Thiosocius teredinicola: one gene and its partners. The protein of the gene in region 1 interacts with the protein of each later gene in a pairwise test. Links are inferred from orthologs where the notes say so. Each region holds a gene or a part of one and is shown in the gene's direction. Other genes may lie near its edges. The genes, in order: acpP, ybgC and bioH.

Region 1 (3,137 bases):
GCGCGATGGCGGCAATCCTTGGATTGGACGACGACAAGGTGCGCGAGGTCTGTGCAGAAGGTGCACAAGGCGAGGTTGCCGAGGCGGTCAATTTCAATTCGCCCGGACAGGTCGTGGTTGCCGGCAATGCGGGTGCGATTTCGCGGGTTGCCGAGCTTGCCAAGGCAGCTGGCGCCAAGCGGGCGTTGCTGCTCGATGTCAGCGTGCCATCGCATTGCGCCTTGATGAAACCGGCGGCTGAGCGTCTGGCCGAAGCGATGCAGTCGTTGTCGTTCAACGCACCGCAGATACCGGTGTTGCACAACGTCAATGTTCAGGCGGCCGACGATCCGGCATCGATTCAGCGTCTGCTGGTCGAACAACTGTTCAGCCCGGTGCGCTGGGTCGAAACCGTGCAGGCGATCGCCGCGCGCGGTGCCGATGTCGTGATCGAAGCCGGCCCCGGCAAGGTGCTCGCGGGTTTGATCAAGCGCATCGACAAATCGCTGACCGCGCTGCCGGTACTCGACCCGACAACTCTGGAAACCGCTGTGGAGGCTATTAATGCTTGAAGGTAAAGTCGCGCTGGTCACCGGTGCAAGCCGCGGTATCGGCAAGGCGATTGCTGACGCCCTGGGTGCACAAGGCGCCACCGTTGTCGGTACGGCGACGAGCGATGCGGGTGCAGAGGCCATCAGCAAGCGCTTTGCCGACGCCGGCATCAATGGCGAAGGCATGTGCCTGAACGTCGGCGACGATGCATCGGTCGAGGCAGTCATCAAAGCCATCGGCGACAAATACGGTGCCGTCACGATCCTGGTCAACAATGCCGGCATTACCCGCGACAACCTGTTGATGCGCATGAAGACCGATGAGTGGGACGGCGTTATCAATACCAACCTGACGTCGATATACCGGGTTTGTAAGGCCTGCCTGCGCGCGATGATGAAGGCCAAGACAGGCCGGATCATCAACATCGCTTCGGTCGTCGGTGCCAGCGGCAATGCCGGGCAGACCAACTATGCGGCCGCGAAGGCCGGCATGTTCGGCTTCACCAAATCGCTTGCACAAGAAGTGGGCTCACGCGGTATCACGGTCAACGCTGTTGCCCCAGGCTTCATCGATACCGATATGACGCGTGAACTGCCCGAGGCGCAGCGCGACGCGCTGCTCGGCGCGATTCCGTTGAGCCGCCTGGGCAAACCTGAGGAAATCGCGTCAGTGGTGGCGTTTCTCGCCTCGGACGCTGCCGGCTACGTGACGGGTGAGACGATTCACGTCAATGGCGGCATGTACATGGCGTAAGTGGCCGAATTGGCAAAAGAAATTTGCCTGTTTCATGGTTTGCTGAAATTGACCGTTTCGGCTTTGAAGCAGGGAACAAACTGAATACAATACGGCGTCACCGCGTGGCGCCTTGATCACGTATCTCTGGAGGAATTGACAGAATGAGCACTATTGAAGAACGCGTAAAGAAGATCGTCGTTGAGCAGCTGGGCGTCAAAGAAGAAGAAGTAGTACCGGCTGCCTCTTTCGTCGATGATCTCGGCGCCGACTCGCTCGATACCGTTGAACTCGTGATGGCTTTGGAAGAGGAATTCGAAACCGAAATTCCCGACGAAGAAGCCGAAAAGATCACGACTGTTCAGCAGGCTATCGACTACGTGACCGCTCACAGCTGATTTTGTTTTATATCGCTCGAATACCGGCCGTCGGTTCCGTGCTGCGGAGCCACGGCCGTTTGATTTAATAAGTAGCTGCCGATAGGGGTTCTCCCAGATGTCAGATAGAAGGGTTGTGGTAACAGGTCTTGGCCTGGTCGCGCCAGTGGGACTGGATGTTGCCAGCGGTTGGGAAAGCGTTCTCGCCGGTAAAAGCGGTATTCAACCAATCACGCACTTCGACATCGAACCGTTCAGCGTACGTTTCGGCGGACCGATATACGGCTTTGATGTCGAGCAGTACATCCCGAAAAAAGAGGCGAAGAAGATGGACGCCTTCATTCATTACGGGATTGCTGCCGGTGTTCAAGCGATTAAAGACAGCGGAATCGAGATTAGCGACGACAATGCGAAGCGCATCGGCGTCGCTATCGGTTCGGGCATCGGTGGCGTGACCGGCATCGAAACCGGCTACGGCGCCTACCTCAAGGGTGGACCGCGCAAGATCTCGCCGTTCTTCGTGCCGTCGAACATCATCAACATGGTCGCCGGCAACCTGTCGATCATGTATGGCCTGAAAGGCCCGAACTACTCGATCGTGTCTGCCTGTAGCACGGGCGCGCACAACATCGGCGATGCCATGCGTATGATCCAGTACGGCACGGTCGACATGATGGTGGCCGGTGGCGCCGAGATGGCGACTTCACCGACCGGGTTGGGTGGCTTCGCCGCGGCGCGTGCGCTGTCGACACGCAACGACGATCCACAGGCGGCAAGTCGCCCGTGGGACAAGGATCGTGACGGCTTCGTGTTGAGTGACGGCGCCGGTGTGCTGATGCTCGAGGAACTAGAACATGCCAAGGCCCGCGGCGCACGCATCTATGCCGAGTTGGCCGGATCGGCAATGAACTCTGATGCCTTCCACATGACCTCACCGTCGCCGGGTGGCGAAGGTGCAGCTGATTGCATGCGGCTGGCGCTTGAAGATGCCGGTTTGAACATGGACCAGGTCGACTACATCAACGCCCACGGCACCTCGACCCCGGCCGGCGACGTCGCCGAAACCATGGCGGTCAAACTGGCGTTCGGTGATCATGCCAAGACGCTGGCCGTCAGCTCGACCAAGTCGATGACCGGTCATATGCTGGGTGCTGCTGGTGGTGCAGAGGCGCTGTTCACGGTGCTCGCACTGCGTGATCAGGTGATGCCGCCGACGATCAACCTCGACAATCCCGATGAACAGTGTGATCTGGACTACGTGCCGCATACGGCACGCGAAGCGAAGATCGATGTCGCGATCTCGAACTCGTTCGGTTTCGGCGGTACCAATGGCACTCTGGTGTTCCGCAAGTTCAGCGACTGACCGTACATCCCGGTGCTGACGGGATCGGTGTTCGATGGTTGATGCGGTTCTTGTAGACGGTCAACCGCTTGATGCCGAGTGGCTCAGCGAACGTGCCTTTCAGTTTGGCGATGGTCTGTTCGAGACCATCGCTG
Region 2 (2,854 bases), 1.5 Mb from region 1 along the record:
AATACGTCGGTCAGCCTGCGGTGCGCGAGCAGATGGAGATCTTCATCCCGGCGGCGCGAGATCGTGGCGAGGCGCTCGATCACGTACTGATCTTCGGCCCGCCAGGGCTCGGCAAGACCACGCTGTCGCACATCATCGCCAACGAGATGGGCGTGAATCTGCGCCAGACCTCCGGCCCGGTGCTCGAGCGCCCCGGCGATCTGGCCGCCCTGTTGACCAACCTCGAACCGCACGATGTGCTGTTCGTCGACGAGATCCATCGCCTGAGCCCGGTTGTCGAAGAGGTGCTGTACCCGGCGATGGAGGACTACCAACTGGATATCGTGATCGGCGAGGGCCCTGCGGCGCGCTCGATCAAGGTCGATCTGCCGCCGTTCACCCTGGTGGGTGCGACCACACGCGCCGGCCTGCTGACGTCGCCGCTACGCGACCGCTTCGGCATCGTGCAGCGCCTCGAGTTCTACTCGGATGCCGAACTCGGCCGCATCGTCGGTCGCTCGGCCGGCATTCTCGGCGTCGATATCACGCCCGAAGGCGCCGCCGAGATCGCGCGCCGTTCACGCGGCACACCGCGTATCGCGAACCGTCTGCTGAGGCGTGTGCGTGACTATGCACAGGTGAAATCGCGCGGCCAGGTCACCGCCGAGGTGGCCGACGCGGCACTCAAGATGCTCAAAGTCGATGCCAACGGCTTCGATCAGATGGACCGCCGCCTGCTCAAGGCGGTGATCGAGAAGTTCGACGGCGGACCGGTTGGCCTCGACAACCTCGCGGCGGCGATCGGTGAAGAGCGCGGCACGATCGAAGACGTGCTCGAACCTTACCTGATACAGCAGGGCTTTTTGATGCGTACACCGCGCGGGCGCATGGCGACGCGCGCGTCGTTCATCCACTTCGGTCTGCAGCCGCCGAAAGCCAGCGATGCGCCGGATCTGTTCGCTGACCTGGCCGACGACTGAATTTCGCACACTGAACTTATTCATTGTGCTTCAGCCTAATAGCGGCAATCGGATAGAATCCGCGCGAACTTTCGCAGGTCGCCGGTGCGATGGATAGCGGTGAATGGCATGTCGAGGCACGCGGTGCCGATCATGCGAACTGCGGTTAACAGCAGGGCAGTGCATTGAGCGTGTTTAAATGGCCCGTTCGGGTCTACTACGAAGATACCGATGCCGGTGGCGTGGTGTATTACGCCAATTACCTGCGATTCCTCGAGCGCGCGCGTACAGAATGGCTGCGCGATCAAGGGTTTGAGCAAAATGCCCTGATCCGTGACTCCGGGATCGTGTTCGCGGTTCGTCATGTCGAAATCGATTATCTTCTGCCGGCGCGTTTTGACGACGAATTGGTCGTCGAAGCCCGAATCGATTCGGTCAGCAAAGTCAGTATGACCTTCGCTCAGCGCATCGTGCGCGAGCCCGACACCGTGTTGAGCGAGGCCTCGGTGAAGGTCGTGTGCCTGGACAAAGAACGATTCCGCCCGGTGCCGATACCGGAACCTATCCGCGAGAAAATTAAGAATGCACAGTAGTGATCTTTCGTTCGTCAGCCTGATACTCAACGCCAGCTTCGTCGTCCAGCTGGTGATGGCGTTGCTGGTGCTGGCGTCCATCCTGTCGTGGACGATCATCTTCGATCGCTCGCGCAACGTGAAAAAGGCGCAACGCGAAGTCGAGGACTTCGAAAACCGCTTCTGGTCGGGCGGCGATCTTGGCGATCTGTATCGCTCGGTCGATCGCGACCGCGATTCATTACGTGGCGCCAGTGCGATCTTTCATGCCGGTTTTCGCGAATTCGCGCGGCTGCGTGAAAACCAGAGCGTCGAGCCCATGGCGATGGTCGAAGGCGCGCGCCGTGCGATGCGCGTGGCGCTCAGTCGCGAGATGGATACCCTGGAAACGCATCTGTCGTTTCTTGCCACGGTCGGCTCGACCAGCCCCTACGTCGGTTTGTTTGGTACCGTCTGGGGCATCATGAACGCGTTCCACGCGCTTGGTAACGTCAAACAGGCCACGTTGAACCTGGTTGCGCCCGGTATCGCCGAGGCGCTGATAGCGACCGCGATGGGCCTATTTGCCGCAATCCCTGCGGTCGTCGCTTACAACCGCTTTGCCAACAACGTGCAGCGCCTGGAGAATCGCTACGACGATTTCGTCGAGGAGTTCTCCAACATCTTGCAACGCCAGGCACATACCAATACGCGGCGTCGCTAAGCCATGGCCCACCGACAGAAAACCCGACGCCCAATGGCCGAGATCAACGTCGTTCCGTATATCGACGTGATGTTGGTGCTGCTCGTGATCTTCATGATCACCGCGCCGCTGCTGACCCAGGGCGTGAAGGTGGATCTCGTCGAGGCCGACGCCAAGCCGATCGAAGACGATGCCAAACGTCCGCTGTTGGTCACCGTGGATGTCAACGGTGTGTTCCATCTTACCTATGATGATGACCGCACCCAGGAACTCGATGAAGACGAGTTGCTGACCAAGAGTGCGTCGATCATCAAGAACAACCCGGGTATTCCGGTGCTGGTCAAAGGCGACCGCAACGTCAAATACGATCGTGTCGTACAGGCGATGGTGGTGCTGCAGAGCGCCGGTGCGCCGAGCGTCGGTCTGATCACGCAGCCGCCGGAAGCGGAACTCGAGGGGCGCTAGGGGGCGACGTGTTGTTTACCGTCCTTAAACGTAATCCTTTGGCGCTGGCGCTGGCCGTGCTGCTGCACGTGGCCTTGGCGGTGTTCCTGATTCTCGAGGTCAACTGGCGCGACGAGGTCAAGCCGATCGGTGCCGATGTCGAGGTGGTGCAGGCCACGCTGGTAGGCGATCCGCCACCGATCGAGACGCCGAAGAAG
Region 3 (3,156 bases), 1.9 Mb from region 1 along the record:
CGAGGCCGGTTCACGGCATGGACGAATCATCGATGCAGTCGTTGCAGGCTGCGCTGGAACAACGTCGACGCGAGGGCCTGTACCGGCAACGCCGGGTGACCGACGGTGCACAGGGGCCGGAACTGGTCGTCGACGGCCGGCGCATGCTCAGCTTCTGTTCCAACGACTATCTTGGTCTGGCTGCCGACCCGCGTCTGGGCGAGGCAGTGAATCGCGGTGTGGCGCGCTACGGCGTCGGCAGCGGCGCGGCGCACCTGATCAGCGGCCATAGCGCTGCGCATCATGCCCTCGAAGAAGAACTTGCCGAGTTCACCGGACGCGAACGTGCGCTGTTGTTCTCGACCGGCTACATGGCCAATCTCGGGGTGCTCAGCGCGCTGCTGGGTCGTAGCGACACCGTTTTGGAAGATCGCCTCAACCACGCCTCGCTGATCGATGGCGGCATCCTGTCACGCGCACGCTTCAAGCGTTATGCGCATGCCGACACCGACGCACTGGCGGGTTTGCTGCGCGAGGGTGAAGCACGTTGCCTGGTGGCGACCGACGGCGTGTTCAGCATGGACGGCGACATTGCGCCGCTGGCTGGTCTGGCAGAGCAGTGCTCGGCCCACAACGCCTGGCTGATGGTCGACGATGCGCACGGTATCGGGGTTGTCGGCCCGCAAGGCAGAGGCAGTATTGTGGCTGCGGAACTCGGTGAATCGGATGTGCCGATCCTGATGGGCACGCTGGGCAAGGCGCTGGGCACGGCCGGTGCATTCGTCGCCGGGCCTGAGGTGCTGATCGAAACGCTGATCCAGCAGGCGCGACCCTATATCTACACCACCGCCATGCCGGCAGCGATCGCCGAGGCAACGCGTGCCAGCCTGCGCATCGTGCTCGACGAGGAATGGCGGCGTGAGCGTCTGCAGGGTCTGATCGTCCGTTTCCGTCGCGGCGCTGCGCGTATCGGGCTCGAGTTGATGGATTCGGAAACACCGATCCAGCCGATTCTGCTCGGTTCTGCGCAGCGCGCGCTGCAATGGAGCGATCGGCTTTACCGCGAAGGTATCCTGGTAACGGCGATTCGCCCGCCGACCGTGCCCGATGGTGCCGCGCGCCTGCGCGTGACCCTGTCGGCGTCGCACACGGTATCGCAGGTCGAGACCTTGCTGAGCGTACTCGAAGAGACGGCGGCTGAGCTGGCATGAGCCTGTATTGCCAGAAGACAGGGCAGGGCGCGCCGCTGGTGTTGCTGCATGGTTGGGGGATGAACGCGGCCGTGTGGGAGCCGATCCTGCCGACACTCGCTGAGCACTTCGAGGTCAACGTGATCGAGTTGCCGGGACACGGCGCCAGCCCGCCGGCGCCCGCTGCCGAGCTACGCGATTGGGCGCAGCTGTGCCTGGATGCCGCGCCCCGGCGTGCCCAGTGGATCGGTTGGTCGTTGGGTGGCCAGGTGGCGTTGCAGGCGGCGCTGATGGCCCCGGCAAGGGTGGGTCGGCTTTCGCTGGTGGGCACAACGCCGCGCTTCGTGCAAAGCGTCGATTGGCCGTGTGCGATGCCGACATCGACCTTCGAGCAGTTTGCCAGGGCGCTGGATGACGACGCCAACGCAACCCTGATGCGTTTTTTGAGTTTGCAGGTGAAAGGTGCGGAGCATGCACGTGAGACGTTGAAGCAGCTGCGCGATGAGGTCGCGCAGCGACCGCCGGCGAGCGCCGAAGGGCTGAGCCAGGGTTTGGAGCTGCTGTTGCGCACTGACCTGCGTGGCGAACTGGCGGAGCTCGCGTGTCCCACCCATTGGTGGTTCGGTGCGCGTGACACGCTGGTGCCTTCGACGATTACGGAATGCCTGGGTGACTGGTTACCGGCGAGCCGGATCGATGTGATCGACGGCGCCGGCCACGCACCGTTTCTATCGCATCCGCAGGAGAGTTTGGATTTGTTGTTGGATTTTCTACCGGTGAGTTGATCGATGGGCGACGTTGAAGAGCAACCACTGGACAAGCGCAAAGCACGCCTGAGTTTCGGGCGGGCCGCGCAGCACTACGATGAGGCGGCCGTGCTGCAGCATGAGATCGGCAGACGCATGCTCGAGCGGCTCGATTTCGTCCGCCATCAACCCGGCGTGATACTCGATATCGGCTGCGGCACCGGGGTGGCCACCGAGGCGCTGATGAAGCGTTATCCAAAGGCCCAGGTGTTTGCGCTCGATTTCGCGATGCCGATGCTGGCGCGCACCCGCAAGCGTGGACGCTGGCTGCGCCGGCCGCGTTGCCTGTGTGCCGATCTCGATCACCTGCCGCTGGCGGATCAGAGCGTCGACCTGGTATTCGCCAACGCGGCACTGCAGTGGAGCACCCGGCCGGCACAGGCGTTTGCCGATATCAGCCGGGTACTGAAACCGGGAGGGCTGCTGATGTTCAGCAGTTTCGGTCCGGATACGCTCAAGGAACTGCGCGCGGCCTGGTCGGAAGTCGACGGTCGGCCTCATGTGCATAACTTCATCGATATGCACGACTATGGCGATACGCTGATGGCAGCGGGCCTGGCCGACCCGGTCATGGATGTGGAACGTATGACGCTGACCTACACTGATGCCATGCGTTTGATGCGCGAAGTCAAAATCATCGGTGCCGGCAACGCGGACGTGAGTCGTTCGCGCGGCCTGCTCAGCCGGCAACGCCTGGTTGAGGTATGTGCCGCCTATGAACAGTTCCGCGATGCCGACGGCAGACTGCCGTTGACCTACGAGGTGGTTCACGGTCATGCGTGGGGCGCGGTACAGCGCAAGGTGGATGGCGAAACGCGTGTTTCGGTCGATGTGCTGAGAGCCGGCCGGTGAAACAGGGTGTCTTCATCACAGGAACCGATACCGACTGCGGAAAGACCGTCGTCTCGGTGGCATTGATCCGGGCCTTGCGCAAACAAGGCATCACCGCTGCGGGCTTCAAGCCGGTTGCCGCGGGAGCCCGTTGGCACGACGGAGAATTGCGTAATGACGATTCCATGGCGCTGATCGAGGCCTGCGGGTTCGACCTGCCGTATCAACAGGTGAACCCCTATTGCTTCGAGCAGCCGATCGCACCGCACCTGGCGGCACGCGAAACCGATCAGCCGATCAACATGGAAACCATCCGCCGTGCATTCACCGCGGTCAATGCAGCGGCCGAC

The links.
Region 2: the proteins of acpP (region 1) and ybgC interact in binary tests that used the Escherichia coli proteins (3 or more experiments, as listed by UniProt). The link is inferred for Thiosocius teredinicola from one-to-one orthologs.
Region 3: the proteins of acpP (region 1) and bioH interact in binary tests that used the Escherichia coli proteins (3 or more experiments, as listed by UniProt). The link is inferred for Thiosocius teredinicola from one-to-one orthologs.

The regions. Positions count from the first base shown.
Region 1 is NZ_CP019936.1:2,201,722-2,204,858, forward strand. Bases 64-3,044 are described here. They hold acpP (acyl carrier protein), read left to right. Parts: upstream 64-1,427; coding sequence 1,428-1,661; downstream 1,662-3,044. Other genes in these bases: fabD (ACP S-malonyltransferase), read left to right, coding at 64-551; fabG (3-oxoacyl-ACP reductase FabG), read left to right, coding at 544-1,284; fabF (beta-ketoacyl-ACP synthase II), read left to right, coding at 1,759-3,003; pabC (aminodeoxychorismate lyase), read left to right, coding at 3,038-3,044. Also shown: more of fabD, read left to right, coding at 1-63; more of pabC, read left to right, coding at 3,045-3,137. UniProt on the Escherichia coli protein: Carrier of the growing fatty acid chain in fatty acid biosynthesis.
Region 2 is NZ_CP019936.1:3,710,344-3,713,197, reverse strand. What follows is about bases 133-2,830. They hold ybgC (tol-pal system-associated acyl-CoA thioesterase), read left to right. Parts: upstream 133-1,129; coding sequence 1,130-1,531; downstream 1,532-2,830. Other genes in these bases: tolA (cell envelope integrity protein TolA), read left to right, coding at 2,666-2,830; tolR (protein TolR), read left to right, coding at 2,247-2,657; tolQ (protein TolQ), read left to right, coding at 1,521-2,213; ruvB (Holliday junction branch migration DNA helicase RuvB), read left to right, coding at 133-959. In the rest of the region: more of ruvB, read left to right, coding at 1-132; more of tolA, read left to right, coding at 2,831-2,854.
Region 3 is NZ_CP019936.1:4,068,500-4,071,655, reverse strand. Bases 71-3,070 are described here. They hold bioH (pimeloyl-ACP methyl ester esterase BioH), read left to right. Parts: upstream 71-1,186; coding sequence 1,187-1,954; downstream 1,955-3,070. Other genes in these bases: bioD (dethiobiotin synthase), read left to right, coding at 2,824-3,070; bioC (malonyl-ACP O-methyltransferase BioC), read left to right, coding at 1,958-2,827; bioF (8-amino-7-oxononanoate synthase), read left to right, coding at 71-1,190. Outside these bases: more of bioF, read left to right, coding at 18-70; more of bioD, read left to right, coding at 3,071-3,156. UniProt on the Escherichia coli protein: The physiological role of BioH is to remove the methyl group introduced by BioC when the pimeloyl moiety is complete. It allows to synthesize pimeloyl-ACP via the fatty acid synthetic pathway through the hydrolysis of the ester bonds of pimeloyl-ACP esters.